One region of the Streptomyces sp. P17 genome, then DNA from elsewhere that is predicted to be linked to it. Evidence: riboswitches for the same ligand, from Rfam matches in the RefSeq annotation. Region 1 holds a riboswitch; each other region holds the start of a gene.
What was found. A riboswitch is a leader RNA that binds a small molecule or an ion and turns the genes downstream of it on or off. The one in region 1 is predicted to bind cobalamin.
Positions count from the first base shown of each region.

Region 2: another riboswitch for cobalamin. It lies ahead of RMT89_RS10265 (ribonucleoside-diphosphate reductase subunit alpha); the one in region 1 lies ahead of RMT89_RS09040 (cobalamin biosynthesis protein).
Region 3: another riboswitch for cobalamin. It lies ahead of metE (5-methyltetrahydropteroyltriglutamate--homocysteine S-methyltransferase); the one in region 1 lies ahead of RMT89_RS09040 (cobalamin biosynthesis protein).

Region 1 is NZ_JAVRBF010000010.1:108,357-118,067, reverse strand. It holds gene RMT89_RS09055 (anion permease) at 8-1,246, shown strand; gene RMT89_RS09050 (hypothetical protein) at 1,278-1,499, shown strand; gene RMT89_RS09045 (CU044_2847 family protein) at 1,684-2,427, opposite strand; cobalamin riboswitch at 2,642-2,784, shown strand; gene RMT89_RS09040 (cobalamin biosynthesis protein) at 2,884-3,825, shown strand; gene RMT89_RS09035 (cobyric acid synthase) at 3,822-5,330, shown strand; gene cobN (cobaltochelatase subunit CobN) at 5,327-8,980, shown strand; gene RMT89_RS09025 (putative cobaltochelatase) at 8,977-9,711, shown strand, end outside.
Region 2 is NZ_JAVRBF010000012.1:66,018-75,728, reverse strand. It holds gene RMT89_RS10300 (extracellular solute-binding protein) at 1-466, opposite strand, end outside; gene RMT89_RS10295 (GntR family transcriptional regulator) at 773-1,537, shown strand; partial or broken gene RMT89_RS10290 (carbon starvation CstA family protein) at 1,707-2,219, shown strand; gene RMT89_RS10285 (YbdD/YjiX family protein) at 2,194-2,391, shown strand; gene RMT89_RS10280 (DUF3311 domain-containing protein) at 2,501-2,755, shown strand; gene mctP (monocarboxylate uptake permease MctP) at 2,752-4,347, shown strand; partial or broken gene RMT89_RS10270 (GNAT family N-acetyltransferase) at 4,415-4,923, shown strand; cobalamin riboswitch at 4,946-5,115, shown strand; gene RMT89_RS10265 (ribonucleoside-diphosphate reductase subunit alpha) at 5,237-7,588, shown strand; gene RMT89_RS10260 (ribonucleotide-diphosphate reductase subunit beta) at 7,588-8,598, shown strand; gene RMT89_RS10255 (helix-turn-helix domain-containing protein) at 8,810-9,711, shown strand, end outside.
Region 3 is NZ_JAVRBF010000005.1:92,784-102,494, reverse strand. It holds gene RMT89_RS04715 (DUF4132 domain-containing protein) at 1-989, opposite strand, end outside; gene RMT89_RS04710 (GMC oxidoreductase) at 1,126-1,284, opposite strand; gene RMT89_RS04705 (GMC family oxidoreductase N-terminal domain-containing protein) at 1,281-1,805, opposite strand; partial or broken gene RMT89_RS45855 (GMC family oxidoreductase N-terminal domain-containing protein) at 1,916-2,566, opposite strand; gene RMT89_RS04695 (VOC family protein) at 3,134-3,553, shown strand; gene RMT89_RS04690 (carboxylesterase family protein) at 3,818-5,368, opposite strand; cobalamin riboswitch at 5,558-5,751, shown strand; gene metE (5-methyltetrahydropteroyltriglutamate--homocysteine S-methyltransferase) at 5,920-8,229, shown strand; gene RMT89_RS04680 (hypothetical protein) at 8,328-8,816, shown strand; gene RMT89_RS04675 (hypothetical protein) at 8,947-9,711, shown strand, end outside.

The DNA of each region.
Region 1 (9,711 bases):
TGGGTAAATGGAAAACTTCTCGCTGATCCTCGCGATTGTGGTGGTAACCGCACTCGCGTTCGATTTCACGAACGGTTTTCACGACACCGCCAACGCGATGGCCACGACCATCTCGACCGGTGCGCTCAAGCCCAAGGTCGCGGTGGCCATGTCCGCCGTGCTGAACCTTGTCGGCGCCTTTCTCTCCGTGGAGGTCGCCAACACGATCTCCAAAGGTCTCGTCGATGAGACCGGCATCCGTCCCGAGGTCATCTTCGCCGCCCTGGTCGGCGCGATCCTCTGGAATCTGCTGACCTGGCTGGTGGGCCTGCCCTCCAGCTCCTCCCACGCCCTCATGGGCGGTCTGATCGGCGCGACCATCGCCTCGGCGGGTGTCGGCGCGGTCCACGGCGACGTGCTCGTCACCAAGGTGCTGATCCCGGCGATCGCCGCCCCGCTGGTCGCGGGCCTCGCGGCGATGCTCGCTACGAGGCTGATGTACTCCTTCGGCAAGAAGGCCGAGGGCAGCAAGGCCTCCGAGAAGGGCTACCGCGCCGGGCAGATCGCCTCCGCCGGTCTGGTCTCGCTCGCCCACGGCACCAACGACGCGCAGAAGACGATGGGCATCATCACCCTCGCCCTCGTCGCCGGCGGCACCCTCGCCCCCGACTCCGACCCGCCGATGTGGGTCATCCTCACGGCGGGCCTGGCCATCGCGCTCGGCACCTACCTGGGTGGCTGGCGGATCATCCGCACCATGGGCAAGGGGCTGACCGACCTTCAGCCGCAGCAGGGCTTCGCCGCCCAGACCAGCGCGGCGACGGTCATCCTCGCCTCGTCCCACCTCGGCTTCTCCCTCTCGACCACGCACTCGGTCTCCGGCTCCGTGATGGGCGCGGGACTCGGCCGCAAGGGGGGCGTGGTCCGCTGGTCCACCGCGACGCGGATGTTCGTGGCGTGGGGTCTGACGCTGCCGGCGGCGGCGCTGGTCGCCGCGGTCGCGGAGTACGTGACGGGCTTCGGGTCCTGGGGTACGGCGGTTGTGGCGGTCTTCCTGGTCGCCTCCAGCGCGGCCATCTGGAAGATGTCGCGGCGTGAGGTCGTCGACCACACGAACGTGAACGAGACCGAGGAGCCTGCGGGCGTGGTGACGACGGCGATGGCGGCCGTGACTCCGCCGCCACCGGCGGGCACGGTGACCGCGGACCTCGCGGCGACGATCCCGGCCCCGGCCGGCGAGCCGACGCCGTCCCAGGCCACCGTCTGATCCCCGTCCGGCTACCCGAGAAAGCATCATTATGAAGATCGACTGGACGGCACTCGGCTCCGTCTTCGGCGTCAGCCTCCTGGTCACCGTGACCCTCGTGGCCCTGTTCGCCCTCGGCATCACCGGCCTCGCGCGCCGCGAGCGGGCGGCGGAACAGGGCGGGTCCGCCGCGGCGGCGGTGACCGGCGCGTATGCGTGCTTCGCGGCGTGTGCGGCGGCTGTGGGGTATGGGATCTATCTGATCGTGGCGTAGCACCTGCCTCGACGACATCGCGCCCTGATCCGGGGCCCCAGCGGGGGCTCACGGGCAGGGCGCCTTCTTCTACGCCGTAGGGGGCAGGTTCTCGCGCGGCGCGGGTGGGTCGTAGGTGCCGATGGCGCGGCAGAGGCCTTCGGCGAGCGTGGATACCTCCAGGGGGATGCTCCAGGTGCCCCATTCAGTGCCGTTGTGGAGGGCGCCTGGCCGCCCTTCTGTACAGGGCGACCCGAGCGACATACCCCGGGTCCCGCCGCTGGAAGTCGGCCGAGCCGGGATCCCAGACGAAGACGCCTGCCTCCACCGCAACCGCCACGCGCTTGCCGTCGGCCCGGACGCCGTGCTCGTCGGTGCGCCGGGGAAAGCCCAGGACGCGGAAGGCGTGGTCCCACACCGCCGTACCGCCGTCTCCTCCAGCGTCAGCAGCGCCATGTCGCCGCCACCGTCGGACGTGACCGGACGCCAGTGGGTGACCGCGGCCCGCAGCCGGCCCGAGGGCGGGGTCAGGAGCGGGAAGTCGACGGTCACCGGGGAGGCGGGGGCGTCTCCTCGGTGTCGGAGGTGCCGAGCGCGCTCGCCACGACGTGGGCGCGTGTGCACAGCGTTCGCTCGGCGACGAGAAAGCCGCTGCCCGTGACCTGGCCGTCCTCGCTCCAGAAGCGCGCGATGGCCCCCGCGAGTCCCCGCCCTCCGCGCTGGGCGTGATGCCGAACTCGACGGTCACCTCCGCGGGCGGTCTCGACAGGCGTCTGGCGTCGTCCAGGACCGCGCCGAGCGCGGGGCGGACCCGGCCGAGTGCCTGCTGGAGGGTCTCGGCCGCGCCGGCCATCACACCCCCGCGCGAGACGCGCTGCACTCCCGCAGGGCCGTCACCGGCCAGCTCCAGCAGCACGATCTGCCCGTCGTCCAGAAGCAACTCGCCCACGTAGGCCACTCCGCGTCCTCTCCCGCGTCCGCCGTACCCCGGTTCGGGGCATACGCGCCATTGCGGGAGCTCACGGTGCGTGGCACGAGCGAGATCACGGAATGCCGCCCGGCCGAGGGGAATTCACCGCGAGCGGCCTTCGCGGACCGGCCCGCCGTGCTTGCGGTGTGGAACTCAGCACACTCCCTCGTCGCAGGTCAAAGGCAAGTTGACGGCCCTTCCGGGGCCGTGGTGGACTGCCGGAGCCATGTACGGCGGCAAGAGAGGAAGCCGGTGTGAGTCCGGCGCGGTCCCGCCACTGTCACCGGGGTAGATAGCCCCGGGAGCCAGGAACTCTCACCGCCGGTCTCGTCGAACCAGGGCGTGGACACCCTGAGTGAGGACATATCGCGATGCTCGCCTGCCGATCGACATCCAGTACCAGACCCGCGTCTGACTCCGCGATCGGCTGAGCCGATGCGGGCCGATCGCGTCTTCGCGTACGGCGCCGCCGCCGGCCTCCTCGGTGATCTGCTCCTCGGCGATCCGCGCCGCGGGCATCCGGTCGCCGTGTTCGGTCGGGCCGCGGGTGCCGTGGAACGCCTGTTGTGGCGTGACAACCGAGGACGGGGCGCGTTGCACACCGCCGTGTGCGCCGGTGGCGCCGTCGCCATGGGTGCTGTCGCGGCTCGTTCCGTACGGCGCTCCCCTGTCGCTTCCGTCGCCCTGACCGGGCTGGCCACCTGGGCCGTCGTCGGCGGGACTTCGCTCGGCCGGGAGGCTCGGGTCATCGCGCAGGCGCTTCACCGAGGGGACGTCGAGGCTGCTCGGGCGCGGCTGCCGCATCTGTGCGGGCGGGATCCTCAGGCGCTGGACGCCGACGGAATCGCGCGGGCGGTCGTCGAGTCCGTCGCCGAGAACACCTCCGACGCCGTGGTGGGGGCGCTGGTGTGGGGGGCCCTGGGCGGGGTGCCCGGGCTTGTCGGGTTCCGGGCCGTGAACACGCTTGACGCCATGGTCGGTCACAAGTCGGCCCGTTACCGGCGCTACGGCTGGGCCTCCGCTCGCCTCGACGACGTCGCCGGGTGGCCGGGGGCGCGGCTGACCGCCGTACTCGCCGCCGTGGCCGGGGGAAGTCCCCGGGGGGCCGTGCGGGCCTGGCGTGCCGACGCCGCGAAGCATCCGAGCCCCAACGCCGGGCCGGTGGAGGCGTCGTTCGCGGGGGCGCTGGGAGTGCGGCTCGGCGGGACCTTGTCGTACGGCGGGCGTATCGAGCATCGGCCGGTGCTGAACGGGGAGGGGCGTGCTGTGGAGGTCGGGGACATCGAGCGGGCCGTACGGCTGTCCCGGCGGGTGAGTTGGCTCGCGCTCGGGGTCAGTGTCGCCGCGCGCCGGATCGTGAAGGGGCGTACGCCGTGAACGGGGGGCTGCTGGTCGCCGGTACGACGTCGGACGCCGGTAAGAGTGTGGTCACCGCCGGTATCTGTCGGTGGCTGGTCCGGCAGGGGGTCAAGGTCGCGCCCTTCAAGGCGCAGAACATGTCCCTCAATTCGTTCGTGACCCGGGAAGGCGCCGAGATCGGGCGGGCCCAGGCCATGCAGGCCCAGGCCTGCCGTGTCGAGCCGACGGCGCTCATGAATCCGGTGCTGCTCAAGCCCGGTGGCGAGCAGAGCAGTCAGGTCGTGCTCATGGGCAAGCCCGTGGGTGAGCTCAGTGCGCGGGGCTATCACGGGGGCCGGCAGCGGCAACTCCTCGGGACCGTGCTCGACTGTCTCGCCGAGCTGCGGGGCACGTATGACGCGGTGATCTGCGAGGGGGCCGGTTCCCCGGCCGAGATCAATCTGCGGCGCACCGACATCGTGAACATGGGCATCGCACGCAATGCCGCTCTGCCCGTCCTCGTCGTCGGTGACATCGACCGCGGCGGCGTCTTCGCCTCCTTCTTCGGAACTGTCGCCCTGCTGTCGCAGGAGGACCAGAAGCTGGTCGCCGGGTTCCTGGTGAACAAGTTCCGGGGAGACGTCAGCCTCCTCGAACCCGGTCTCGACATGCTCCACGGTCTCACCGGGCGGCACACCTACGGCGTGCTGCCCTTCCAGCACGGCCTCGGGATCGACGAGGAGGACGGCCTGCGCGTCTCCCTGCGGGGAGCCGTACGGGAGTCCCAGGTCTCCGCTCCCGTCGGCGAGGACGTCCTGCGCGTCGCCGTCTGTGCCGTCCCCCTCATGTCCAACTTCACCGACGTCGACGCCCTCGCCGCCGAACCCGGCGTCGTCGTGCGGTTCGTGGACCGGCCGGAGGAGTTGGCCGACGCGGATCTGGTCGTGATCCCGGGTACTCGGGGGACCGTAAAAGCGCTGGAATGGCTGCGCGGGCGGGGCCTTGCGGAGGCTCTCGCGCAGAGGGCCGCTCAACGACAGCCCATCCTCGGCATCTGCGGCGGCTTCCAGGTCCTCGGCGAGCACATCGAGGACGACGTCGAGAGCCGGCGCGGGCATGTCGAGGGCCTCGGCATCCTGCCCGTGCGGGTGCGGTTCGCCCGCGAGAAGACCCTCACCCGGCCGACAGGGGAAGCCCTCGGCGAGCGGGTCGAGGGGTACGAGATCCATCACGGGGTCGCTTCCATAGCCAGCGGCGAACCCTTCCTCGACGGGTGCCGGGTCGGGCAGACCTGGGGCACCCACTGGCACGGCTCCCTGGAGTCGGACGGTTTCCGGCGCGCCTTCCTTCGCGAGGTGGCCGCCGCCGCGGGCCGTCGCTTCGTACCGGCCGCCGACACCTCGTTCGCCGCGCTGCGCGAGGAGCAGCTCGACCGGCTCGGCGATCTGATCGAACAGCACGCGGACACGGACGCGCTCTGGCGGCTCATCGAGTCGGGCGCGCCACAAGGACTGCCTTTCATTCCACCGGGAGCGCCCGCATGAGCACAGTGTTGTTGTTGTCGACCGCCGACACGGATCTGCTGGCGGCCCGGGCCGCTTCCGGCACCGACTACCGGATCGGCAACCCGACCCGGGTCGATGTCACGGAGGAGCTGCCCTCGCTCATCGAGGGCTCCGACATCGCCGTCGTACGGCTGCTCGGCGGCAAGCGCGCCTGGGAGGACGGGCTCGCCGCGCTGAAGGCGTCCGGCATCCCGACCGTGCTGCTGGGCGGCGAGACCGTCCCGGACGCCGAGTTGATGGCCGAGTCCTCGGTCCCCGCCGGTGTCGTCGCCGAGGCGCTGAAGTACCTCGTCGAGGGCGGGCCCGCCAACCTCACCGAACTCGCCCGGTTCCTCTCGGACACCGTGCTGCTGACCGGCGAGGGCTTCGTCGAGCCGCAGAAGATGCCGGAGTACGGCGTCCATGGCGGCCATGAGATCCGGCCGGGCCGTCCGACCGTCGGCGTGCTCTTCTACCGGGCCCATGAGCTCAGCGGCAACACCGCCTTCGTGGACACCCTGTGCGACGCGATCGAGGCCGGCGGCGCCAACGCCCTTCCGGTGTACTGCGGTTCGCTGCGCGGCGCCGACGCGGGGCTGTACGAGATCCTCGGCAAGGCCGACGCCCTCGTCGCCACCGTCCTCGCCGCGGGCGGCACCCACGCCTCGCAGGCCTCGGCCGGCGGTGACGAGGAGGCCTGGGACATCGGTGCTCTCGCCGATCTCAACGTCCCTGTGCTGCAAGGGCTTTGCCTGACCTCGTCGCGACAGGCGTGGGACGAGTCCGACGCCGCCCTCTCCCCCATGGACGCGGCCATGCAGGTCGCGATCCCGGAGTTCGACGGGCGGCTCATCACGGTGCCGTTCTCCTTCAAGGAGCAGGGGCCCGACGACGTCCCGGTGTACGTCGCCGACCCCGAGCGGGCCGCGCGCGTCGCCGGAATCGCCCTGCGGCACGCACGGTTGAAGCACAAGCCGAACGCCGAGAAGCGCCTCGCGCTGGTCTTCACCGCCTATCCGACCAAGCACTCCCGGGTCGGCAACGCGGTCGGACTCGACACGCCCGCCTCCGCGGTCCGGGTGCTGGACGCGCTCAAGGACGCCGGGTACTCCCTCACCGAATACCCCTCCGGCGGCGACGAGCTGATCCACCGGCTCATCGAGGCCGGTGGTCATGACGTCGAGTGGCTGACCGAGGAGCAGCTGGCCTCCGCGCCCGCGCGCGTGCCGCTCGCCGACTACCGGGCCTGGTTCGACAAGCTCGACCCGGAGCTCAGGGACGCCATGCTGGAGGCGTGGGGCGAGCCACCGGGGTCGCTGTACGTCGACGGGGACGAGATCGTGCTCGCGTCCCTGCAGTTCGGCAATGTCGTGGTGATGATCCAGCCGCCGCGCGGCTTCGGCGAGAACCCGATCGCGATCTACCACGACCCGGACATGCCGCCCTCGCACCACTACATGGCCGCGTACCGCTGGCTGGAGAACTCCTTCGGCGCCGACGCCATCGTCCACATGGGCAAGCACGGCACGATGGAGTGGCTGCCGGGCAAGGGGCTCGGGCTCAGCGGGGGCTGCGCGCCGGATGCCGTGCTCGGTGAACTCCCGCTGATCTACCCCTTCATCGTCAACGACCCCGGCGAGGGCACCCAGGCCAAGCGGCGCGGGCACGCCACGGTCGTCGACCACCTCGTACCGCCGATGGCGCGCGCCGACACCTACGGTGACCTGGCGAAGCTGGAGCAGCTGCTCGACGAGTACGCGCTCGTGTCCGACCTGGACCCGACGAAGGCGCCGGCCGTGCGGGCGCAGATCTGGACGCTGGTGAAGGCGGCCGAACTGCACCACGATCTGCATGTCGAGGACCAGCCGGACGACGAGGCGTTCGACGAGTTCGTCATGCACATCGACGGCTATCTGTGCGAGATCAAGGACGTGCAGATCCGCGACGGGCTGCACATCCTCGGCGGCGGGCCGGTCGGTGAGCCGCGCGTGAACCTGGTGCTCGCCGTGCTGCGCGCCTCGCAGGTGTGGGGCGGGCAGGCGAACGCCCTGCCGGGACTGCGGTCCTCGTTCGCGGCCCATTTCGGGCTCAGCGAGAAGGAGTTGCTGGCCGAGCCGGGCGCGCCGGTGAAGGTGCCGGTAGAGCTGACCGAACTGGTCGAGGGTCCCTCGCGTACGGCCGCCGACGCGATCGATCTGCTGGAGCAGCTGTGCCGCCGGGTCGCGGAGGGCATGGAGGAGCGGGAGTGGCGGGCCGCCGCGGTACCGGCTCTCGTGCACGAGGTGGTCGGCACGGAACTGCCCGACGCCGTGGCCGTGTTGGAGTTCGCCTGCGACGAGGTCGTACCGCGTCTCGCCCGGACGACGGACGAGATCGGGCACATCCTGCGGGCCCTGGACGGCGGTTACGTCCCCGCCGGGCCGTCCGGATCGCCGACCCGCGGTCTGGTCAACGTGCTGCCGACCGGCCGGAACTTCTACTCCGTCGACCCCAAGGCCATTCCCTCCCGGCTGAGTTGGGAGGTCGGACAATCCCTGGCCGACTCGCTGGTCGCCCGGTATCTCCAGGACACCGGCGAGTACCCGAAGTCCGTCGGGCTCACGGTGTGGGGCACCTCCGCCATGCGCACCCAGGGCGACGACATCGCGGAAATCCTGGCGCTGCTGGGCTGCCGTCCGGTCTGGGACGACGCCTCGCGCCGGGTCACCGGGTTCGAGGTGGTGCCCCTGGAGGAGCTGGGTCGGCCGCGCATCGACGTCACCGTCCGGATCTCCGGGTTCTTCCGGGACGCGTTCCCGCATGTGGTCGCGCTGATCGACGACGCGGTACGGGCGGTGGCCGACCTCGACGAGCCCGCCGAGAAGAACTTCGTGAAGGCGCACGCCGACGAGGACACCGCCGAGCACGGAGACCGACGGCGGGCCACCGCGCGGGTCTTCGGCTCCAAGCCGGGCGCGTACGGCGCCGGTCTGCTGCCGCTGATCGACGCCCGCAACTGGCGCTCCGACGCCGACCTGGCCGAGGTGTACGCGGTGTGGGGCGGTTACGCCTACGGGCGGGGGCTCGACGGGCGGGCGGCGCGCGGGGACATGGAGACGGCGTTCAAGCGGATCGCGGTCGCGGCGAAGAACGTCGACACCCGTGAGCACGACCTGGTCGACGCCGACGACTACTTCCAGTACCACGGCGGCATGGTCGCCATGGTCCGCCATCTGACGGGCGCCTCCCCCGAGGCGTACGTCGGCGACTCCGCCACCCCCGACCAGGTCAGGACCCGCACGCTGGGCGAGGAGACGCACCGTGTCTTCCGCGCCCGCGTGGTCAACCCGCGCTGGATGGCGGCGATGCGCCGGCACGGCTACAAGGGCGCCTTCGAGATGGCGGCGACCGTCGACTACCTCTTCGGCTACGACGCCACCGCCGGGGTCGTGGACGACTGGATGTACGAGAAGCTCAGCGCGGAGTACGTCTTCGACCCGGAGAACCGGGACTTCATGAAGAAGTCCAACCCCTGGGCGCTGCGCGGGATCACCGAGCGGCTGCTGGAGGCCGCCGACCGCGGTCTGTGGGCCGAGCCGGACGCGGAGACGCTGGAGCGGCTGCAGGCCACGTATCTGGAGCTGGAAGGCGACTTGGAGGGCGACCAGTGACCACCCCCTTCCCGTTCACGGCCGTTGTCGGCCAGGACGACCTGCGGCTCGCGCTGCTGCTGAACGCCGTATCGCCGGCCGTCGGCGGTGTGCTGGTGCGCGGCGAGAAAGGCACCGCCAAGTCGACGGCGGTACGCGCTCTTTCGGCGCTGCTGCCGGAGGTGCCGGTCGTCCCCGGATGCCGTTTCTCCTGTGACCCGGCGCAACCGGACCCCGCCTGCCCGGACGGGCCGCACGAGCCCGGCAACGGCACCGCCCGCCCCGCCCGTATGGTCGAACTCCCCGTCGGCGCCTCCGAGGACCGGCTTGTCGGTGCTCTCGACATCGAGCGGGCGCTCGCGGAGGGCGTCAAAGCCTTCGAGCCCGGTCTGCTCGCCGACGCCCACCGCGGCATCCTCTACGTCGACGAGGTCAACCTCCTCCATGACCACCTGGTCGATCTGCTGCTCGACGCGGCCGCGATGGGTGCGTCGTACGTGGAGCGGGAGGGTGTGTCCGTACGGCACGCCGCCAAGTTCCTGCTCGTCGGCACCATGAACCCCGAGGAGGGCGAGCTCCGGCCGCAGCTCCTCGACCGGTTCGGGCTGACCGTGGAGGTCGCGGCCTCGCGGGAGCCCGATCAGCGGGTGGAGGTCGTACGGCGGCGGCTCGCCTACGACGACGATCCGGCCGGATTTGTCGGCCGTTGGGCCGACGAGGAGGCGTCCGTACGTCAACGTATCGTCGCCGCA
Region 2 (9,711 bases), on a different contig from region 1:
AGAGGACGACGCGGTTGGCGAAGTACCAGGGGGCCGCGTACTGCTTGCCCTCGAAGACGGAGGAGTTGTTCAGGGACTCGGTCCAGTCGGCACCGATCTCGGTCTTGAGGTCGGCGAGGTCGGCGAGGCCGCCGGCCTTGGCATAGGCCGGGGTCTGGGTGTTGCCGATCTCGAAGACGTCCGGCGGGTTCTCCTCCGACAGGGCGGTGGTCAGCTTCTGCTGGATGCCGTTCCACTGCTGGACCTCGAACTTGACCTTCGCCTTGGTCTTCTTCTCGAAGGCGGCGGCGACGTCCTTCTGCCACTGGTCGGGGGAGGAACCGTCCATCACCCACACGGTGAGGGTCTGGCCCGCGTAACCGTCCGCGCCGGCCTTGCCGCCCTCGTCGCCGTCGTCGCCCCCGCACGCCGCGATGGAGACCATCATTGCCGCGACACCGATCGCGGATATCAGCTTGCGCTTCACGCCACCCTCCTCAGGGATCCCCACACCTCCCGCCCATGGGCCGGGACCTGGACCAATGGTGTAGACCAGTAGGGGGAGCTTGGACCAGACCAAAAATCCTGTCAAGGGGGTCAGAAAGGGCTCTGACCAGCCGTTATGCGACCTACATATGCAGGAACCTTTAAGTAAGAAGCCAGCGAAATTAACGGCGCCGGAGTACTCTCGTCCGCTAGACCACTTGACGCTATGGACTAGACCAAAAGCGGTGGCGACGGTATACAGAGGGGATCACGATGTGAGCCGCATCCGGAGCCGGGAAGGCAGAGCATGAGCACCGACGTCAGCAGTGCGGAGAACGAGGGTGGGGCCACCGTCCGTACCGCGCGCGTGCCCAAGTACTACCGCTTGAAGAAGCACCTGCTCGACATGACCGAGACGCAGGCGCCGGGCACCCCGGTCCCGCCCGAGCGGACCCTGGCGGCGGAGTTCGACACCTCCCGCACGACGGTGCGCCAGGCCCTGCAGGAGCTCGTCGTCGAGGGCCGACTTGAGCGCATCCAGGGCAAGGGCACCTTCGTCGCGAAGCCCAAGGTCTCCCAGGCGCTCCAACTCACCTCGTACACCGAGGACATGCGCGCCCAGGGCCTCGAACCCACCTCCCAGCTGCTGGACATCGGCTACATCACCGCCGACGACCGCCTCGCCGGACTGCTCGACATCACCGCCGGCGGCCGCGTGCTGCGCATCGAGCGCCTGCGCATGGCCAACGGCGAGCCGATGGCGATCGAGACGACCCATCTGAGCGCCAAGCGCTTCCCGGCGCTCCGGCGCAGCCTGGTCAAGTACACGTCCCTCTACACCGCGTTGGCCGAGGTCTACGACGTCCATCTCGCCGAGGCCGAGGAGACCATCGAGACCTCGCTGGCCACTCCCCGCGAGGCAGGCCTGCTCGGCACCGACGTGGGCCTGCCGATGCTGATGCTGTCCCGCCACTCGCTGGACCGGGAGGGGCAGCCGGTGGAGTGGGTGCGGTCGGTGTACCGGGGGGACCGCTACAAGTTCGTTGCACGGTTGAAGCGTCCACAAGAGTAGTGCTCGTGGTGTAGCGCCCCTGCTGTTCCCGCACTACGGTCCTCCCCGTCATCGCATGGACGGGAGGACGACCCGGTGCGCACCGCGAACACTCGAACCATCGTCATCTGGACCCTCGTCGCGCTGGTCGGCGACACCGGCTGGGCGGTGCTCGCGCTGGCCCGCGGCGAGAGTGATCCCGATCTTCGGTATCTCCAACCAGTTGCTGGCGGCGGTCGCGCTGGCGGTGTGCACGACCCTGCTGGTGAAGTCCGGCCGTCTCAAGTGGGCCTGGATCACCGGGATTCCGCTCGCCTGGGACGCGACGGTCACGCTGACCGCCAGCTACCAGAAGGTGTTCTCCAGCGACCCCAAGGTCGGCTTCTTCAAGCAGCGCCAGGTCTTCCAGGACGCGATCGACGAGGGCAAGATCCTGCCGCCCGCCAAGACCATGGACGACATGCACACCGTGGTCACCAACTCCACGGTGGACGGCGTCCTTTCGGCTGTCCTCGCCCTGCTGATCATCATCGTCATCGTGGACGCGACGCGCGTCTGCGTCCGGCACATCCGCCGCCCCGCCCTGTCCACGCTCAGCGAGGCACCGTACGTCGAGTCGAAGATCGTCGCCCCGGCCGGACTGTTCCCGACCCGCGAGGAGAAGGAGGAGCAGCGCGATGCGGTCACTGCGGCGCGCCCTTAGGGCCGTGCGCTGGTACGTCCGTGAACTGACCGACGAATCCGCCTACGACCGCTATGTGGCGCACGTGCGCAAGGACCACCCCCGGGCGCCCGTGCCGTGCCGGCGCGACTTCGAACGGATGCGGACGGACCGACAGGAGTCGGACCCCCGCCAGGGGTTCCGCTGCTGTTGAGGGAAGCTTGAGGGACCGATATGCGGACGAGGGGTTCCGCTTCTGCGACACCGTGACCTAGATTGCCTGCGCGTTACACAGGTGATCAGTGAGGGGACGGTGCCGTCAGATGTCAGAAGCCCCAGAGGCGAGCAGAGAGCCGGTGGTGACGCCTGTGCGCGTCGTCATCGCCCTCTGCCTGATCGCGCCCTTCGTGGCGATGTTGTGGGTGGGTTCGTATGCGAAGGCCGACCCTGCCTTCATCGGCATCCCGTTCTTCTACTGGTACCAGATGGCCTGGGTCCTTCTGTCGACCGCGCTGACGATGATCGCGTACAAGCTGTGGCAGCGTGACCAGCGCGCCCGCCGTGGGGGTACCAAGTGAACGACGGCGTGAACGGCGTCGCACTCGCCGTCTTCATCTTCTTCTTCCTGGCCGTCACGGTCATGGGCTTCCTCGCCGCGCGCTGGCGCAAGGCCGAGAACGAGCACAGCCTCGACGAATGGGGCCTGGGCGGACGCTCGTTCGGCACCTGGGTCACCTGGTTCCTGCTCGGCGGCGACCTGTACACGGCGTACACCTTCGTGGCGGTCCCGGCGGCGATCTACGCGGCCGGAGCGGCCGGCTTCTTCGCCGTGCCGTACACGATCCTCGTCTACCCGCTGATCTTCACGTTCCTGCCCCGCCTGTGGTCGGTGTCCCACAAGCACGGGTATGTGACGACGTCGGACTTCGTGCGCGGGCGCTTCGGCTCGAAGGGGCTTTCGCTGGCGGTCGCGGTGACCGGCATCCTGGCGACCATGCCGTACATCGCGCTCCAGCTCGTCGGCATCCAGGCGGTGCTGGACGTGATGGGTGTCGGCGGCGGGGAGGACACGAACTGGTTCATCAAGGACCTCCCCCTGCTGATCGCGTTCGGCGTGCTGGCGGCGTACACCTACTCGTCAGGGCTGCGGGCGCCCGCCCTGATCGCCTTCGTCAAGGACACCCTGATCTACCTGGTCATCGCGGTGGCGATCATCTACATCCCGGTCAAGCTGGGCGGGTTCGACGACATCTTCGCCAACGCGGGCGAGAAGTTCACCACCACCGGAGTGGGCGGCCTGGTCCCCGCGGAGGCGGGCCAGTGGACGTATGCCACCCTGGCGTTGGGCTCGGCCCTGGCGCTCTTCATGTACCCGCACTCGATCACCGCGACCCTCTCCTCCCGGAGCCGTGACGTGATCCGCCGCAACACCACGATCCTGCCGCTGTACTCGCTGATGCTCGGCCTGCTCGCCCTGCTGGGCTTCATGGCGATCGCGGCCGGAGTGAAGGTGGAGAACGGCCAGTTGGCGATCCCGCAGTTGTTCGAGAACATGTTCCCGGACTGGTTCGCGGGCGTGGCCTTCGCGGCGATCGGCATCGGCGCGCTGGTGCCGGCGGCGATCATGTCCATCGCGGCGGCGAACCTCTTCACCCGCAACATCTACAAGGACTTCATCAAGCCGGACGCGACCCCCGCACAGGAGACGAAGGTCTCCAAGCTGGTCTCGCTGCTGGTGAAGGTCGGCGCGCTGGCCTTCGTCCTGACGATGGACAAGACGGTCGCCATCAACTTCCAGCTCCTGGGCGGCATCTGGATCCTGCAGACCTTCCCCGCCCTGGTCGGCGGCCTGTTCACCCGCTGGTTCCACCGCTGGGCGCTGCTCGCCGGCTGGGCGGTCGGCATGATCTACGGCACGGTGGCGGCGTACGGTGTCGCGTCCCCGACGCAGAAGCACTTCGGCGGTTCGTCGAAGGAGATCCCGGGCATCGGGGAGATCGGCTACATCGGCCTGACGGCGTTCGTGCTGAACCTGGTCGTGACGGTGGTCCTGACCTTCGTCCTGAAGGCGGCGAAGGCTCCCGAGGGCATCGACGAGACGAGCCCCGAGGACTACACGGCGGACGCGGGAGACCCGGGCGTACAGAAGGACCTGACCCCGGTGCACTGACGCATCCTCCGCACAGGGCCGCCGAAAGCAGGTCGAACGGCGGCCCTCTGTCGTACACACTCACTCCATGGACTTCGAGATCCGCCCGGCGGAACCCACCGAATACGAGGAACTGGGCGAGATCACCGCCCAGGCCTACCTCCAGGACGACCTCCTCACCTTCGGCGAGAGCGACTGGTACCTCGGCGAACTCAGGAACGTCGCCAAGCGGGCGGCCGCCGCCGAGGTCTTGGTGGCCGTGGACCACAACCACCTCCTCGGCGGCGTCACTTTCGTCCCCTCCCCCGGCCCCATGGCCGATCTGGCCCGCCCAGAGGAGGCGGAGATCCGCATGCTGGCCGTCGCCCACGCGGCCCGTGGCAGGGGCGCCGGGGAAGCGCTCGTACGAGCCTGTGTCGACCGGGCAAGAACCGCGGAGTGCACCGGCATCGTCCTGTCGACGCAGCCACTGATGCACACCGCCCACCGCACCGCATCTACGAACGCCTCGGCTTCACCCGCGCCCCGGAGCGCGACTGGAGCCCGATCCCGGAGCACCCGGAGTTCACTCTCCTCACTTACGGGTTGACGCTCTGAAGCCGACGCGACACAACATCTGGGGGTGCCACCGCTAGGCGGCACAAGATGTATGCTCATGCTCGCTGTCGTCGCAGGGGAATCCGGTGCGAATCCGGAACTGTCCCGCAACGGTGTACTTGTGCATGTCTGTTCCCAGGAACGGGTGCACAGGAGTCAGTCCGAGGACCTGCCGACAGCGCGCCCGGCCGTCCGGTCCGGGTGCCAGACGTCCGGGCCTCGGGGAATGGGCCGGTGGACGCGACGCCCCGTGCGCTCGTGAGCTGCCGCCCGCTCTTCGCAAGGCCCCGTGCCGAGCGAGGGAGAGCCCCCAGTGACCATCGCGCCAGCCGACCCGGCTTCAGCCGCCCAGGTGGAGACCGACGGTCCCGGAACCGCGCTGCTGCGGACCCTGACCGAGCTGACCGCCGACCTTCCCGACGCCGACCCCGGCCGGGTCGCCGCCGCCGCGCTGCGCGGCCGGTCCGCGCGGGCCGACGAGTCGGAGCTGCGCGAGCTGGCCACCGAGGCCGCGGCCGGCCTCATCTCCGAGGACCCCGCCTACTCCCGGCTGGCCGCCCGGCTGCTGACCGTCTCGATCGCCGCCGAGGCCGCCTCCCAGGGCGTCACGTCCTTCACCGAGTCCGTCGCGGTCGGGCACCGGGAGGGGCTCATCGCCGACCGGACCGCGGAGTTCGTGCGGATCCACGCCGCCCGTCTCGACGCGCTGGTCGACACCGGCGCCGACGACCGCTTCGGCTACTTCGGGCTGCGCACCCTCCACAGCCGCTACCTCCTGCGGCACCCCATCACCCGCAAGGTCATCGAGACCCCGCAGCACTTCATGCTCCGCGTCGCCGCCGGCCTCGCCGAGGACGACACCGTCCGCTCCCTCGACGAAGTCGCCGCGCTCTACGGGCTCATGAGCCGCCTCGACTACCTCCCCTCCTCCCCCACCCTCTTCAACTCCGGCACCCGGCACCCCCAGATGTCGTCCTGCTACCTCCTCGACTCCCCCAAGGACGAGCTGGACTCCATCTACGACCGCTACCACCAGGTCGCCCGCCTCTCCAAGCACGCCGGCGGCATCGGGCTCTCGTACTCCCGTATCCGCTCCCGGGGTTCGCTGATCCGCGGCACCAACGGGCACTCCAACGGCATCGTCCCGTTCCTGAAGACCCTCGACGCCTCCGTCGCCGCCGTGAACCAGGGCGGCCGGCGCAAGGGTGCGGCCGCGGTCTACCTGGAGACCTGGCACTCCGACATCGAGGAGTTCCTGGAGCTGCGCGACAACACCGGCGAGGACGCCCGCCGTACGCACAACCTGAACCTCGCGCACTGGGTCCCGGACGAGTTCATGCGCCGGGTGAACGCCGACGCCCCGTGGTCGCTGTTCTCCCCCGCCGATGTGCCCGAGCTGGTCGACCTGTGGGGCGAGGAGTTCGACGAGGCGTACCGCAAGGCGGAGGAAAGGGGCCTCGCCAAGAAGACCATCCCCGCCCGTGATCTGTACGGCCGCATGATGCGCACCCTCGCGCAGACCGGCAACGGCTGGATGACCTTCAAGGACGCCGCCAACCGCACCGCCAACCAGACGGCCCTGCCGGGCCATGTGGTCCACTCCTCCAACCTCTGCACGGAGATCCTGGAGGTCACGGACGACGGGGAGACGGCGGTCTGCAACCTGGGGTCGGTCAACCTCGGCGCGTTCGTGAACGACGGGGACATCGACTGGGAGCGCCTGGACGCCACCGTCCGTACCGCCGTCACCTTCCTCGACCGCGTGGTCGACATCAACTTCTACCCGACCGAGCAGGCGGGCCGCTCCAACGCCAAGTGGCGCCCCGTCGGGCTCGGCGCGATGGGCCTGCAGGACGTCTTCTTCAAGCTGCGCCTGCCCTTCGACTCCCCCGAGGCCAAGGCGCTGTCCACCCGGATCGCCGAGCGCATCATGCTGGCCGCCTACGAGGCCTCCGCCGATCTCGCCGAGCGCAACGGCCCGTTGCCGGCCTGGGAGAAGACGCGTACCGCGCGGGGCGTCCTGCACCCCGACCACTACGACGCCGAACTCGCCTGGCCGGAGCGCTGGGCGGCGCTGCGCAGCCGTATCGCCGAGGTCGGGATGCGCAACTCCCTCCTGCTGGCGATCGCGCCCACCGCGACCATCGCCTCCATCGCCGGTGTCTACGAGTGCATCGAGCCGCAGGTGTCCAACCTGTTCAAGCGCGAGACGCTGTCGGGTGAGTTCCTCCAGGTCAACTCCTACCTGGTGCAGGAGCTGAAGGAGCTCGGCGTCTGGGACGCCCGCACCCGCGAGGCGCTGCGCGAGGCGAACGGCTCGGTGCAGCACTTCGCCTGGGTCCCCGAGGACGTACGACGGCTCTACCGCACGGCGTGGGAGATCCCGCAGCGCGGCCTGATCGACATGGCGGCGGCCCGGACCCCGTTCCTGGACCAGTCCCAGTCCCTGAACCTCTTCCTGGAGACGCCGACCATCGGCAAGCTCTCCTCGATGTACGCGTACGCCTGGAAGTCCGGGCTGAAGACGACGTACTACCTGCGCTCGCGCCCGGCGACCCGCATCGCCCGCGCCGCCCAGGCAACTGTCCCCGTGCAGCAGCCGGCTCCCGAAGACGCCGTCGCCTGCTCTCTTGAGAACCCCGAGTCCTGCGAGGCCTGCCAGTAATGCCCAGCAATCAGAACCTGCTCGACCCCGGCTTCGAGCTGACTCTCCGCCCCATGCGCTACCCCGACTTCTACGAGCGCTACCGGGACGCCATCAAGAACACCTGGACCGTCGAGGAGGTCGACCTTCACTCGGACGTCGCCGACCTCGCCAAGCTCACGCCCTCCGAGCAGCACCTGATCGGCCGTCTGGTGGCCTTCTTCGCGACGGGCGACTCGATCGTCGCGAACAACCTGGTGCTGACGCTGTACAAGCACATCAACTCCCCCGAGGCGCGGCTGTACTTGAGCCGTCAGCTCTTCGAGGAGGCCGTGCACGTCCAGTTCTACCTGACGCTGCTGGACACCTACCTCCCCGACCCGGAGGACAGGGCGGCGGCCTTCGACGCCGTGGAGAGCATCCCCTCCATCCGCGAGAAGGCCGGGTTCTGCTTCAAGTGGATCAACGAGGTGGAGAAGCTGGACCGCCTGGAGACCCAGGCCGACCGCCGCCGCTTCCTCCTCAACCTGATCTGCTTCGCCGCGTGCATCGAGGGCCTGTTCTTCTACGGCGCCTTCGCGTACGTCTACTGGTTCCGCAGCCGGGGTCTGCTGCACGGTCTGGCCACCGGTACCAACTGGGTGTTCCGCGACGAGTCGATGCACATGAGCTTCGCCTTCGATGTCGTCGACACCGTCCGCAAGGAGGAGCCGGAGCTCTTCGACGACGAGCTTCGGCAGCAGGTCACCGACATGCTGCGGGAGGCCGTCGAGGCCGAGCTGCAGTTCGCGCGCGACCTGTGCGGTGACGGCCTCCCGGGCATGAACACCGACTCGATGCGGCAGTACCTGGAGTGCGTCGCCGACCAGCGTCTGACCCGGCTCGGCTTCGCTCCGGTGTACGGCTCGGAGAACCCCTTCTCCTTCATGGAGCTGCAGGGGGTTCAGGAGCTCACCAACTTCTTCGAGCGGCGTCCTTCGGCGTACCAGGTCGCGGTGGAGGGCACCGTGGACCTGGACGAGGACTTCTGAGTCTCCGCCCGCTTCAACTGGCGGTCGATCCGGCGCTCGTGGACCGCTCCCACGAGCGCCGGACCCGCAAGAAGAGAGAAGAGCAGGAAGAGGGCGACGTATTCGAGGACTGTGTTCATGCGGTAAGTCTCGTTCCCGGTGAACACTCATGACAGTGGCAGGACTGCCGTACACCCTCGAATTACTGCCACGAGGGTGGCACACTGGCGGTGTGCTGAAAAACGTGGCCGTCGCCCTGCTCGACGGCGTACACCCCTTCGAACTCGGCGTCGTCTGCGAGGTCTTCGGACTCGACCGCAGTGACCAGGGACTTCCCGTGTACGACTTCGCGGTCGTCTCGGCGGAGGGCCCGGCGCTGGCCACCCATGTCCCGGGGTTCACGGTCTCCACGCCATACGGACTCGACCGGCTCGACGAGGCCGATCTGATCGCCGTGCCGGCGGGCAGCGACTACATCGGCCGGGAGTATCCGCCCGCGCTGCTCGACGCCCTGGTGCGGGCCGTGGACCGGGGTGCCCGGGTGCTCAGCGTCTGTTCCGGTGTCTTCGTGCTCGGCGCGGCCGGGCTGCTGGACGGACGGCGCTGCGCCGTGCACTGGCGGCAGGCCGACGAGCTCGCCCGGCGCTGTCCGCGCGCGGTGATCGAACCCGATGTGCTGTACGTGGACGAGGACCCGGTGATCACCTCGGCGGGCACGGCCGCCGGGATCGACGCCTGTCTGCATCTCGTCCGCAAGGAGCATGGGGTGGAGGTCGCCAACGCCATCGCCCGGCGCATGGTGGTGCCACCGCACCGGGACGGCGGGCAGGCGCAGTACATCGACCGCCCGCTGCCCCGCTCCCAGTGCGACACGGTCGGCGACGTCCTGACCTGGATGGAGCGGCATCTCGACGAGGAGGTCACCGTCGAGCAGCTCGCCGACCTCGCGCACATGTCACCGCGCACCTTCGCCCGCCGCTTCCAGCAGGAGACGGGCACGACTCCCTACCGCTGGATCCTGCGCCAGCGCGTACTGCTGGCCCAGCAGTTGCTGGAGACGACGGACGAGACGGTGGACGCCGTCGCGAGCCGGACCGGGTTCGGCACCGCGGCGGCGCTGCGCCACCAGTTCGT
Region 3 (9,711 bases), on a different contig from region 1:
TCGCGGTAGTAGCGGGCCCACTCGGCATGCGGCCATACGCGGTCCTCGTGCAGCAGCGCATGCAGGCGGCGGCGCTCGGCGCAGAGCGTGTCCTCGATCTTGCCGGCCAGCAGCCGGGTCGCGTCGACGTTGTGGGGCAGGTACTTGGTCTTGAATCCGGTGGGCGAGCGGAAGGGCGCGACGGTGCGGGTGGTGGTCCCGCCTTCGTCGACGTCGATCCAGTCCACGCTGACCCGGCCCGTTTCGGAGACGGTGATGACGGCCTCGTAGGGAATGTTGAGCCAGACCGCGCCGCGGCCGATCCAGCCCAGTCGCAGGGTGCCGTCCTCGCCGACGCCGTGCGTGTGCACCGTCCGCTCCTCCACCTGGTGGGGCGGAACACCGAGGCGGGCGGCGGTCTTCCTGACCATCTTCGCCAGGTGCCGGTGGGAGTGGGCGCCGGGCTGGACCTCGCGGTGCAGGGTCCACAGGGCTTCCATGGCCGACAGGTCGGCGAGCGCGGTGAACACGGCCCCGGACAGCTCGTCGTCCCGCTTGTAGTAGCCGTCGAGGACGAAGGCGTTCTTGCGCGCCACCGTCACCAAGTCGTCGACCAAGTCCTGGAGTTCGGACGGCGCGGCGCCACGGGCCAGGTATCCGGCGGCCAGGGCGAAGCCGTTGGCCAGGTCGCGGGTGGGCGTCCGGTCCGACTTCGCCCAGAGTTCCTCCCACGTGACATTCGGGTCGGTGCAGTCGTGCAGGGAGCCGCCGGCCGCCAGCGCCCGTATCGCCTCCGCCACCAGCTGCCGTGCGCCGCTCGCCTTCAGCAACGCCTTGGTCTGCCGCTTCCAGGCGGCGTCGACCTTGTAGTGCCAGTCCCAGAAACTGCCCGCCTGCCCAAGATGCAGCACCAGAGCGGTCAGCTCCGGCGACAGCTCGCTCACCCGATCCCGGATCCGGTCCGCCCATCCGTTACCGGGCTCCAGCAGCTCATCCACACGTTCGGTCATACGACGATCTTGCCAGCCACCACTGACAATCCCTCCGACTCCCCCGATACGCCGGCGGGCCTGCTCTCACCCGCGCCTCACAAAGCGGTCCGTGATGGCCAGGGCCGTTGCCATGATGCTCAGTTGGGGATTGACCTCAGGGCAGCTGGGCAGTGCCGAGCCAATCGGTGATCAGGATGCCGTGGACGCCGCGGAGGTGGCCCTCCGGGTCGGTCGGTGAGTGTTCGGGGTCTGCGCCGGCGGCTGCCGTGCCCGTGGGGTGGAACGCGGAGATGTGCAGCCGGCGTGCCGTCACCGTGTCCAGCAGCGCCTCCAGTTGGTCGGGTGTTCGCGCGCGGGGGCGTGCGGGACGCCGGTGAGGACTTCCTCCGCGCCCGCGGCGAACAGCAGGCGGCGCATGGCTCGTTGGGCCCGCAGGAGGCGGCCGGCGTCGCGGGGGGCGAGGTCGTAGCGCAGGGAGCGTGCGCTCGCGGCCCAGGACCCGGCCCGAGGGCGATCGGCGACCATGGCGCCGAGGGTGGCGAGGTGTGCGGTGGTCTCCAGTTCGCGGCGCAGGGTCTGGCCCACGCCCGGCAGGACGAACGAGGTCATGCCCGGTGGAGCCGCGGTCGCCTCGATCAGGATGCCGTCGGCGTGCAGCTCTTCCACGCCGACGCTCTGCAGTACGCCCTTGCCGTCGGTGACCGGACGGCTGAAGCGGCCCGCGACACTGATGGCCGGGTGCACGCTGAGGTTCCGGCCCGTGCGGGGGTGTCCGCCGAGACCGGAGCGGCGCAGCAGCGGCGGGGTCTGCAGGGCGCCCGCGGCGACCACCACCAGCAAGCTGAGGATCTCCAGCGCGCTGCCGTCCGGGCGGAGGGCCAGTACCCGGCGGCGCGCGGGCCACCCGGCCGGTCGGGGTCGGTGAGGATGCGCCGTACGCGGGCGCCCGTCACGATCCGGGCGCCGGACGCGCAGGCGTCGGGGAGCACGGAGAGTTGGACGCTCTGCTTGGCGCCGGTGGGGCAGCCGACGACACACTGGCACGAGCCTTTGCAGCCGGGCGCGTTGCGGCGCAGGGGCGCCACGCTCCAGCCGAGCTCCTTCGCTCCGGCCAGGGCGAGCCTCCCATTGGCGCCGATCACGTCCAGCGGCTGTCGGGCCACGCGCAGGGTGCGTTCCACCTCGTCCAGGTAGGTGTCGAAGCCCTCGGCGGCGGCGAATCCGTACCGGCTGCGCCAGCGGGCCACGAGATGGTCGGGTGTGCGGTAGCAGGTGCCGGAGTTGACGACCGTGGTGCCGCCGACCGCGCGGCCCACCGGCGGGACCAGCGGCGGGTTGCCGAGCGCGAGTGTGGCGCCGCCGTGCCGGTAGAGGTCGGTGAAGACACCGCGGCGATGATCTCCAGCACGTCGCCGCCGCCCAGATCCGCGTGCAGCCAGGCCCAGCGCCGTGCGTTGCCATGGCCGTAGATCCTCGCGCTCGCGCCCACCGCCTCCTCCAGCCGCAGTTCGGCCGCGCCGTAGCGGACGGTGCCGGTGTACAGGCAGCGGGCGGCGGGCAGCATCTGGCTGGCCGGCAGCCAGGGGCGGCGCCACGACCAGCGGGGGAACGTGTGGACCGGGGCGCCCTGGGGCGTCTCGGTGAGCTCCCAGGTGAAGGAACCCGCCGAGCCCGCCAGCCGGCCGGGCAGCGCGCTGACGTCCTCGGCGAGGAAGCCCTGCCGAGGGGCCGTCCACGGTACGGGGCCGAAGCGTGCGTGCTCGACGGGACCGTCCTTGGGGAAGACGGCCACCCAGCCATGGGCGTAGGCGCCGGAACCGTCGGTGGGCGCCACCACTTCGTGGTGCAGCCGGACCCCGCTGCCGGTGGCCGGATCGGTGAGGGTGGTGTACCAGACCTCCGTGTGCCCCGGGGTGCCGTCCCACCGTGACGCCGGATCGGGAGCGGCGGCGGGGGCGGCCGCTCGTGGGAAGCGGAAGCTCGCCAGGAAGGGCAGCAGGCCGGTGGTGAGGGGGAAGCGCAGGGTGCCCTCGCCGACGCGTTCACCGTCTTCGTACAGGGTGAACGGCAATACGGTCATCGAGGTGAGCGGCCGTGCGGGCGAGACGGACTTCCAGCCGTCCAGCTTGAGAGAGGACCTGACGGACACCATGAGTCGCCGCATGAGCCGGCCAACGCACGGCGCGCTGCACCACGTCGAGCTGTGGGTGCCGGACCTCCACCGCGCCCTCGCCTCGCTCGGCTGGCTGCTGGAGGCACTGGGTTACGACCCCTTCCAGAGCTGGGAGGGCGGACGCAGCTGGCGGCTCGGCGCGACCTATCTGGTCGTCGAGCAGTCCCCGGACCTCACCGCCGCACAGCACGACCGCCGGCGCCCGGGACTCAATCACCTGGCCTTCCACGTCGAAGACGCCCCCACGGTCGACAAGCTGACGGCGGACGCGGCCCATCACGGCTGGCACCTGCTGTTCCCCGAGCGGCACCCATACGCCGGCGGCGGACAGCACTACGCCGCCTACCTGGAGAACGACGACGGCTTCGAAGTCGAACTCGTCGCGATCAACTCACCCGAGCGAAGCTGAGACCAGCCGTCAACGCGTCCGGCCCGCCCCGATGTTCGGGACGGGCCGGAGATCCGAGCGCCGGGCAGGCCTTGCACCTGCATCTCCCCGCAGGAAGCGGGATGTCTTTCCTTGGACCACCGACGCAGTACCGGAGCGCCGTGATGAACGGCGACCAGCTCATGATCGACTATACAGCACCTAGGGGCTGAGGCTCGGCCGCCGCGCGTACACCTCGATCTCGAGCGGTGAGGAGCTCAAGCGGTTCCGCATCCGGCACGACAGCTACTTCGTGGAGGACTTCGAAGCCGGAGCGGGGTAGGTCGTCAGCGGCAGTGCGGTGAACGTGTGCCCTTCCCAGAGCCGGCGGGACGTCTCCTCCGGGTAGGCGGCGACCTGGGCTTCGGTGTCGAGGAGTTGGACAAGACGCCGTTCGGTGTCGTAGGCGGGCCAGCCCGGGTCGCCGGTCGTGGCGAAAGCCGTCCACGCGGAGCGGATACGGGCGGACAGCGCCTCGGTCTCCGGGGAGGGCGTGGGCCCGATCAGCAGGGCGCCGAGGCCGCCGTAGACACCGAAGGTCAGTGGCACGTCCAGGCCGTGGCAGGCGCCCAGCGCGCCGCCGCCCGCCGGGGCGGACCAGGTGAGTTCGTAGACATGCGCCCGACCGCCACCGGCCACGTGGGCCTCGGCGAGGTGCAGGGAGGGCATGCGGAACAGCCAGTCGGACTGCACGAGTTCGAAGAGGTGCTCCGCCGAGGCGTCAGGGAAGGCGGCGCGATAGGACCGCTCGGCATCCGGTGCCGGCCCGAACCAGTTCAGGGCTGACGCGGCGAGGCTGTCGTCCACCCGCCCGAGCAGACCGCCGAGCAGGAGGAAGAGCCGGTACTCGTCCCGGTTGTGGCCGGCGATCAGCTCCACGTCGCGCGCGGTGCCGTCGGCCAGCGCCTCCCACGGCGACCGGGTCAGGACCTCTCCATCGACGACCGGCGAGTACGGCGTCGGGGTCTGGGCGACCGCGCCCCAGCGGTGCCCGTACGCACGCATCCGCCCGCCCAGCACGGCCCCCGCCTCGGGCAGCTTGCGCGGGTCCACGCCGGACAGGTCGGCCACCGTGGGCCGCAGCCCCAGCTCCCCGGCGATCGCTCCGGCGATGTCCACGGCCAACTCGTCCGAGAAGAACGTGCCCGGCACACTCTGGACGATGGCCCGCCGGAACAGGCCCCGCGCTGTGTCCATCGTCAGCAGCGCGGCGATGGACCCGGCGCCGGCCGACTCACCGAAGACGGTGACCTGGTCGGGGTCGCCGCCGAAGGCGGAGATGTTCGACCGCACCCACTCCAGGGCCGCGACCTGGTCAAGGAGACCACGGTTGGCCGGGGCGCCCTCGATGCGGGCGAACCCCTCAATGCCGACCCGGTAGTTGAAGGTGACGACGACCAGGTCACCGTCGTGTGCGAGGCGGCCGGCGTCGTAGGCGGGGTCGTCGGCTGAGCCGAACTTGTAGGCGCCGCCGTAGATCCAGACCATCACCGGGCGGCGGGCGGCCGTATCCGCCTCCGGCGTCCACACATTGACCGTCAGCCAGTCGTCCCCGGCGGCTGTCGTGCCCACAGGCGTGGCCTCAGGACCGAACGGCTCCTGCGGGGGCGGCGGGCCGAAGGAGTACGCCTCCCTCACGCCGTCCCAGCGCCTCACCGGCCGCGGAGCCGCGAAACGTGCCTCTCCGACCGGCGGCTGCGCATACGGAATGCCGCGGAAGACCGCCAGGCCCGCCTCGCGACGCCCGCGCACGGCGCCCGACACCGTCATGACCTCGGGAAATTCGGCACTGCTCATGAAGGCTCCTCAAGCGACGGACCCCGCCTCGGCCCGGCCATCCTCCCCCGAAACTCTTGAAGTATCAATTAGTGGGTCGGTGTCTCCCCCGAACTCCACCGCTTCCGCCCGGGCGTGTCTCACCTCACCATCCGAATACCAGGCCTCACCCGCGCACCCCCTCGACAGCCCCGTACGCTGGCCGGTGCAGCTGGTTCGCCCCGTCCGCCAGGCGGGATGCGTCGTAAGAGGGAACCCGGTGAGAATCCGGGACTGCCCCGCAGCGGTGAGTGGGAACGACCGCCGTCATCCGCACTGGGCCCGACGAACTGGGTCTGGGAAGCGACGGCCAGTAGGTGTCCTCCCGAGGAGGACGTGCCCGCGAGTCCGAAGACCTGCCATCTGCCCGCGCGCGGACCACTCGTGCGCGGACATCCCGGTGACCTCGCGGGCGGGTCGGCGACACATACCAGGCGGCGCGACACCCTTCGCTTCCCGCCCGGTCCGTCTCCCCTTCGCGCTCTCGTCCCGTCCCCGGGATCTCAGGGATTCATCTCGCGAAGGAGATCTCCGTGACCACCACATCCGCAGCCCCGGCTGCGCAGGCCACCGTGTACGGCTACCCCCGGCAGGGCCCGGACCGGGAGTTGAAGAAGGCCGTCGAGAGCTACTGGAAGGGCCACGTCGACGCCGACGCCCTCCGCGCCACCGGCGCCGAGCTGCGGCGCGGCACCTGGCGGCAGCTGGCCGAAGCCGGCATCGACGAGGTCCCCACCGGCGACTTCTCGTTCTACGACCATGTCCTGGACGCCACCGTCATGGTGGGCGCGATCCCCGATCGCCACCGGGCCGCCTTCCAGGCCGAGCCTCTCGACGGGTACTTCGCCATGGCGCGCGGCACGCAGGACGTCGCCCCGCTGGAGATGACCAAGTGGTTCGACACGAACTACCACTATCTGGTCCCCGAGTTGGGCCCGCACACCGTGTTCACCGCCGACTCCGGCAAGCAGGTGAGCGAGTTGAAGGAGGCCCTCACGCTCGGCCTGAGCGCCCGGCCCGTCCTCGTCGGTCCCGTCACCTACCTCCTCCTCGCCAAGCCCGCTCCGGGAGTCGCCGCGGGCTTCGATCCCCTCACCCTGCTGGACCGGCTGCTGCCGGTGTACGCCGAGGTCCTCGCCGACCTGCGCGCTGCGGGAGCGCAGTGGGTTCAGCTCGACGAGCCCGCCCTCGTCCAGGACCGCACCCCGGCCGACCTCAACGCCGTCGCACGTGCCTACCGTGGCCTCGGCGCGCTCACCGACCGGCCGAAGCTGCTGGTCGCCTCCTATTTCGGCGCCCTCGGCGAGGCGCTGCCGGTGCTGGCCAAGGCCCCGGTCGACGGACTCGCGCTCGACTTCACGGACGCGGCAAGCCTCGACGCCCTCGCCGCCGTGGGCGGACTGCCGGGCAAGCGGCTGGTCGCCGGAGTCGTCAACGGCCGCAACATCTGGGTCAACGACCTGGCCACCTCGCTCACCACCCTGGGCACCCTCCTCGGCCTGGCCGACCGCGTCGACGTATCGGCGTCCTGCTCCCTCCTCCACGTCCCTCTCGACGCCGCGGCCGAACGGGACATCGAGCCGCAGATCCTGCGCTGGCTCGCCTTCGCCCGTCAGAAGACCGCCGAGATCGTCACCCTGGCCAAGGGCCTGACCCGCGGCACCGACGCCATCGCCGCCGAACTCGCCGTAAACCGAGCTGACTTGGCCTCCCGCGCCCACTCCCCCATCACCCGCGACCCGGACGTACGGGCCCGTGCCGCCGCGGTCACCGAGGCAGACGCCCGCCGATCCCAGCCGTACGCCGAACGCGCGGCCGCGCAGCGTGCCCTGCTCGGCCTGCCCCTGTTGCCGACGACCACCATCGGCTCCTTCCCGCAGACCGGCGAACTGCGCTCCGCACGGGCCGACTTGCGGGCTGGCCGGATCGACACAGCCGCGTACGAGGAGCGCATCCGGGCCGAGATCCAGGAAGTGATCTCCTTTCAGGAGAAGGCCGGGCTCGATGTCCTGGTGCACGGTGAGCCCGAGCGCAACGACATGGTCCAGTACTTCGCCGAGCAGCTCACCGGGTATCTCGCCACGCAGCACGGCTGGGTGCAGTCCTACGGCACCCGTTACGTCCGCCCGCCGGTCCTGGCCGGCGACATCTCCCGTCCGGAACCGATGACGGTGCGCTGGACGACGTACGCCCAATCGCTCACCGGCCGCCCCGTCAAGGGGATGCTCACCGGACCGGTCACCATGCTCGCCTGGTCCTTCGTCCGGGACGACCAGCCGCTCGCCGAGACCGCACGGCAGGTCGCGCTCGCCTTGCGCGACGAGGTGAACGACCTGGAGGCGACGGGCAGTTCGGTGATCCAGGTCGACGAGCCCGCGCTGCGCGAGACACTGCCGCTGCGCGCCGCCGACCGGCCGGGGTATCTGTCCTGGGCGACGGAGGCGTTCCGGCTCACCACCAGCGGGGTTCGGCCGGACACCCAGATCCACACGCACATGTGCTACGCCGAGTTCGGTGACATCGTGCGGGCCATCGACGATCTCGACGCCGATGTCATCAGCCTGGAGGCCGCCCGCTCCCATATGCAGGTGGCCCGTGAGCTGGCCGCGCACGGGTATCCGCGGGAGGCGGGGCCGGGGGTGTACGACATCCACTCGCCGCGTGTTCCGAGCGTGCGGGAGGCGGCTGATCTGCTGCGGACCGGGTTGCGGGCGATTCCCGCCGAGCGGTTGTGGGTCAATCCCGACTGCGGTCTGAAGACGCGGGGTTGGCCGGAGGCCCGCGCGGCGCTGGAGAACCTCGTCGCGGCGGCGCGGATCGTGCGGGCAGAGCGGGACGTCTAGGATCCTCAAGATCGTTCAGTCGTTCGGCAGATGGTGGGCTGGGGTATGGGGGAGCTTCGTCGTGCGGTGGGGGTACCGGTCGTCGTGCTCCTGCTGCTGTGACCGGCTGCGGCACCGACAAAGCCACCGAAGCGTGTGAAGGCATCCAGGTCTACCCCGCCCACACCACCGAAACGGCCGCCGCGCTGATCGCGGATCCCGAGAGCGCGGAGCGGTTCAAGGCCGCGGTCGCTCGGTACGGGAGCCGTACCGAGCGGGCCGCGGTGCGGCATGTGACGGGGCTCAGCAGTCCCGGCGAGGGGGTTGAGCACGACCAGGTCTCCCTGTACGTCGAGACCGACCGCACCCCTCCCCCACCCATCGACGGCCTCTCCGACGAGCGGTACTCGGAGAAGAGCCGGGCGCATGACCGCCTGGAGCAGGAGGGCAAGGTCATCGTCCGGGCGCTCAGCAAGTGGTGGCGGGGGCGCGATGCCTCCCAGGCCGAGCATCTGGAACCTTGGGTGTGGGTTCAGTACGAGGGGGGCGGCGGGTCGATGGCGCGGGAGACCTTCGAGGCGTCCCGCGACTTCTGTGCGCCGCGGTAGTGAGCCCCGAAACTCGGTTCCTGAGTGCGGTCGGTTCCGGCCGGATCCGAGTGCCTTGGCTCCGGCCTGGACCGTGGTGTTATAGGGGCCGCCCGACCTCAACTGCGAAGAGTCACTTCAGGAGCCGACGATGGATGACGACATTCAGCTGATCAGCGACGGCGACGGCCTGGCGGTCATCGGAAGTCCGACGGCTGTCGAGCGCTTCCTCCTCTCCGAAGGACTGCCGTCGAAGGACCTCGGACTGGGAAGACTCGGCTCCACCCTTCATGCCGTGGCGGGAGCCGCGCAGACAGGTTCCGAGATTGCAGCCGCGTCGGGTCGTTGGGTGAGGTTGTCCGAGCAGTCCGCGCGAGTTGTCGAGAAGTACGGGCTGATGAAGGGTTCGCATGCGGGTGTCAGCCGTGCCGTGTTGACAAAGAACGGCAAGATCAAGGGACTCCTCGAATTGGAGAGGTCGCCCGCATCGTTCCTGACCAATCCGGCGCGTCTGGCTGGTGCCGCGGGGCTCATGGCACAGCTTGCGATGCAGCAGACGATGGACGAGATCACCGACTATCTCGCCGCGATCGACGAGAAGGTCGACGACGTGCTCCGCGCCCAGAAGGACACGGTGTTGGCGGACATGATCGGCGCGGGTTTCGTCATCGGGGAGGCCATGACCGTCCGAGAGCAGGTGGGCCGGGTCTCCGAGGTCACGTGGTCGAAGGTGCAGGCCACATCGATGGTGATCGCACGTACCCAGGCCTATGCCTTGCGTCAACTCGACGCGGTCACCGAGAAGATGGAGCACAAGACCAAGATCGGTGATCTCGCCAAGGCGTCCAAGGAGGCTGAGTCCACGGTTCGGGAGTGGCTCGCCGTGCTGGCTCGTTGCTTCCAGTTGCACGACGCG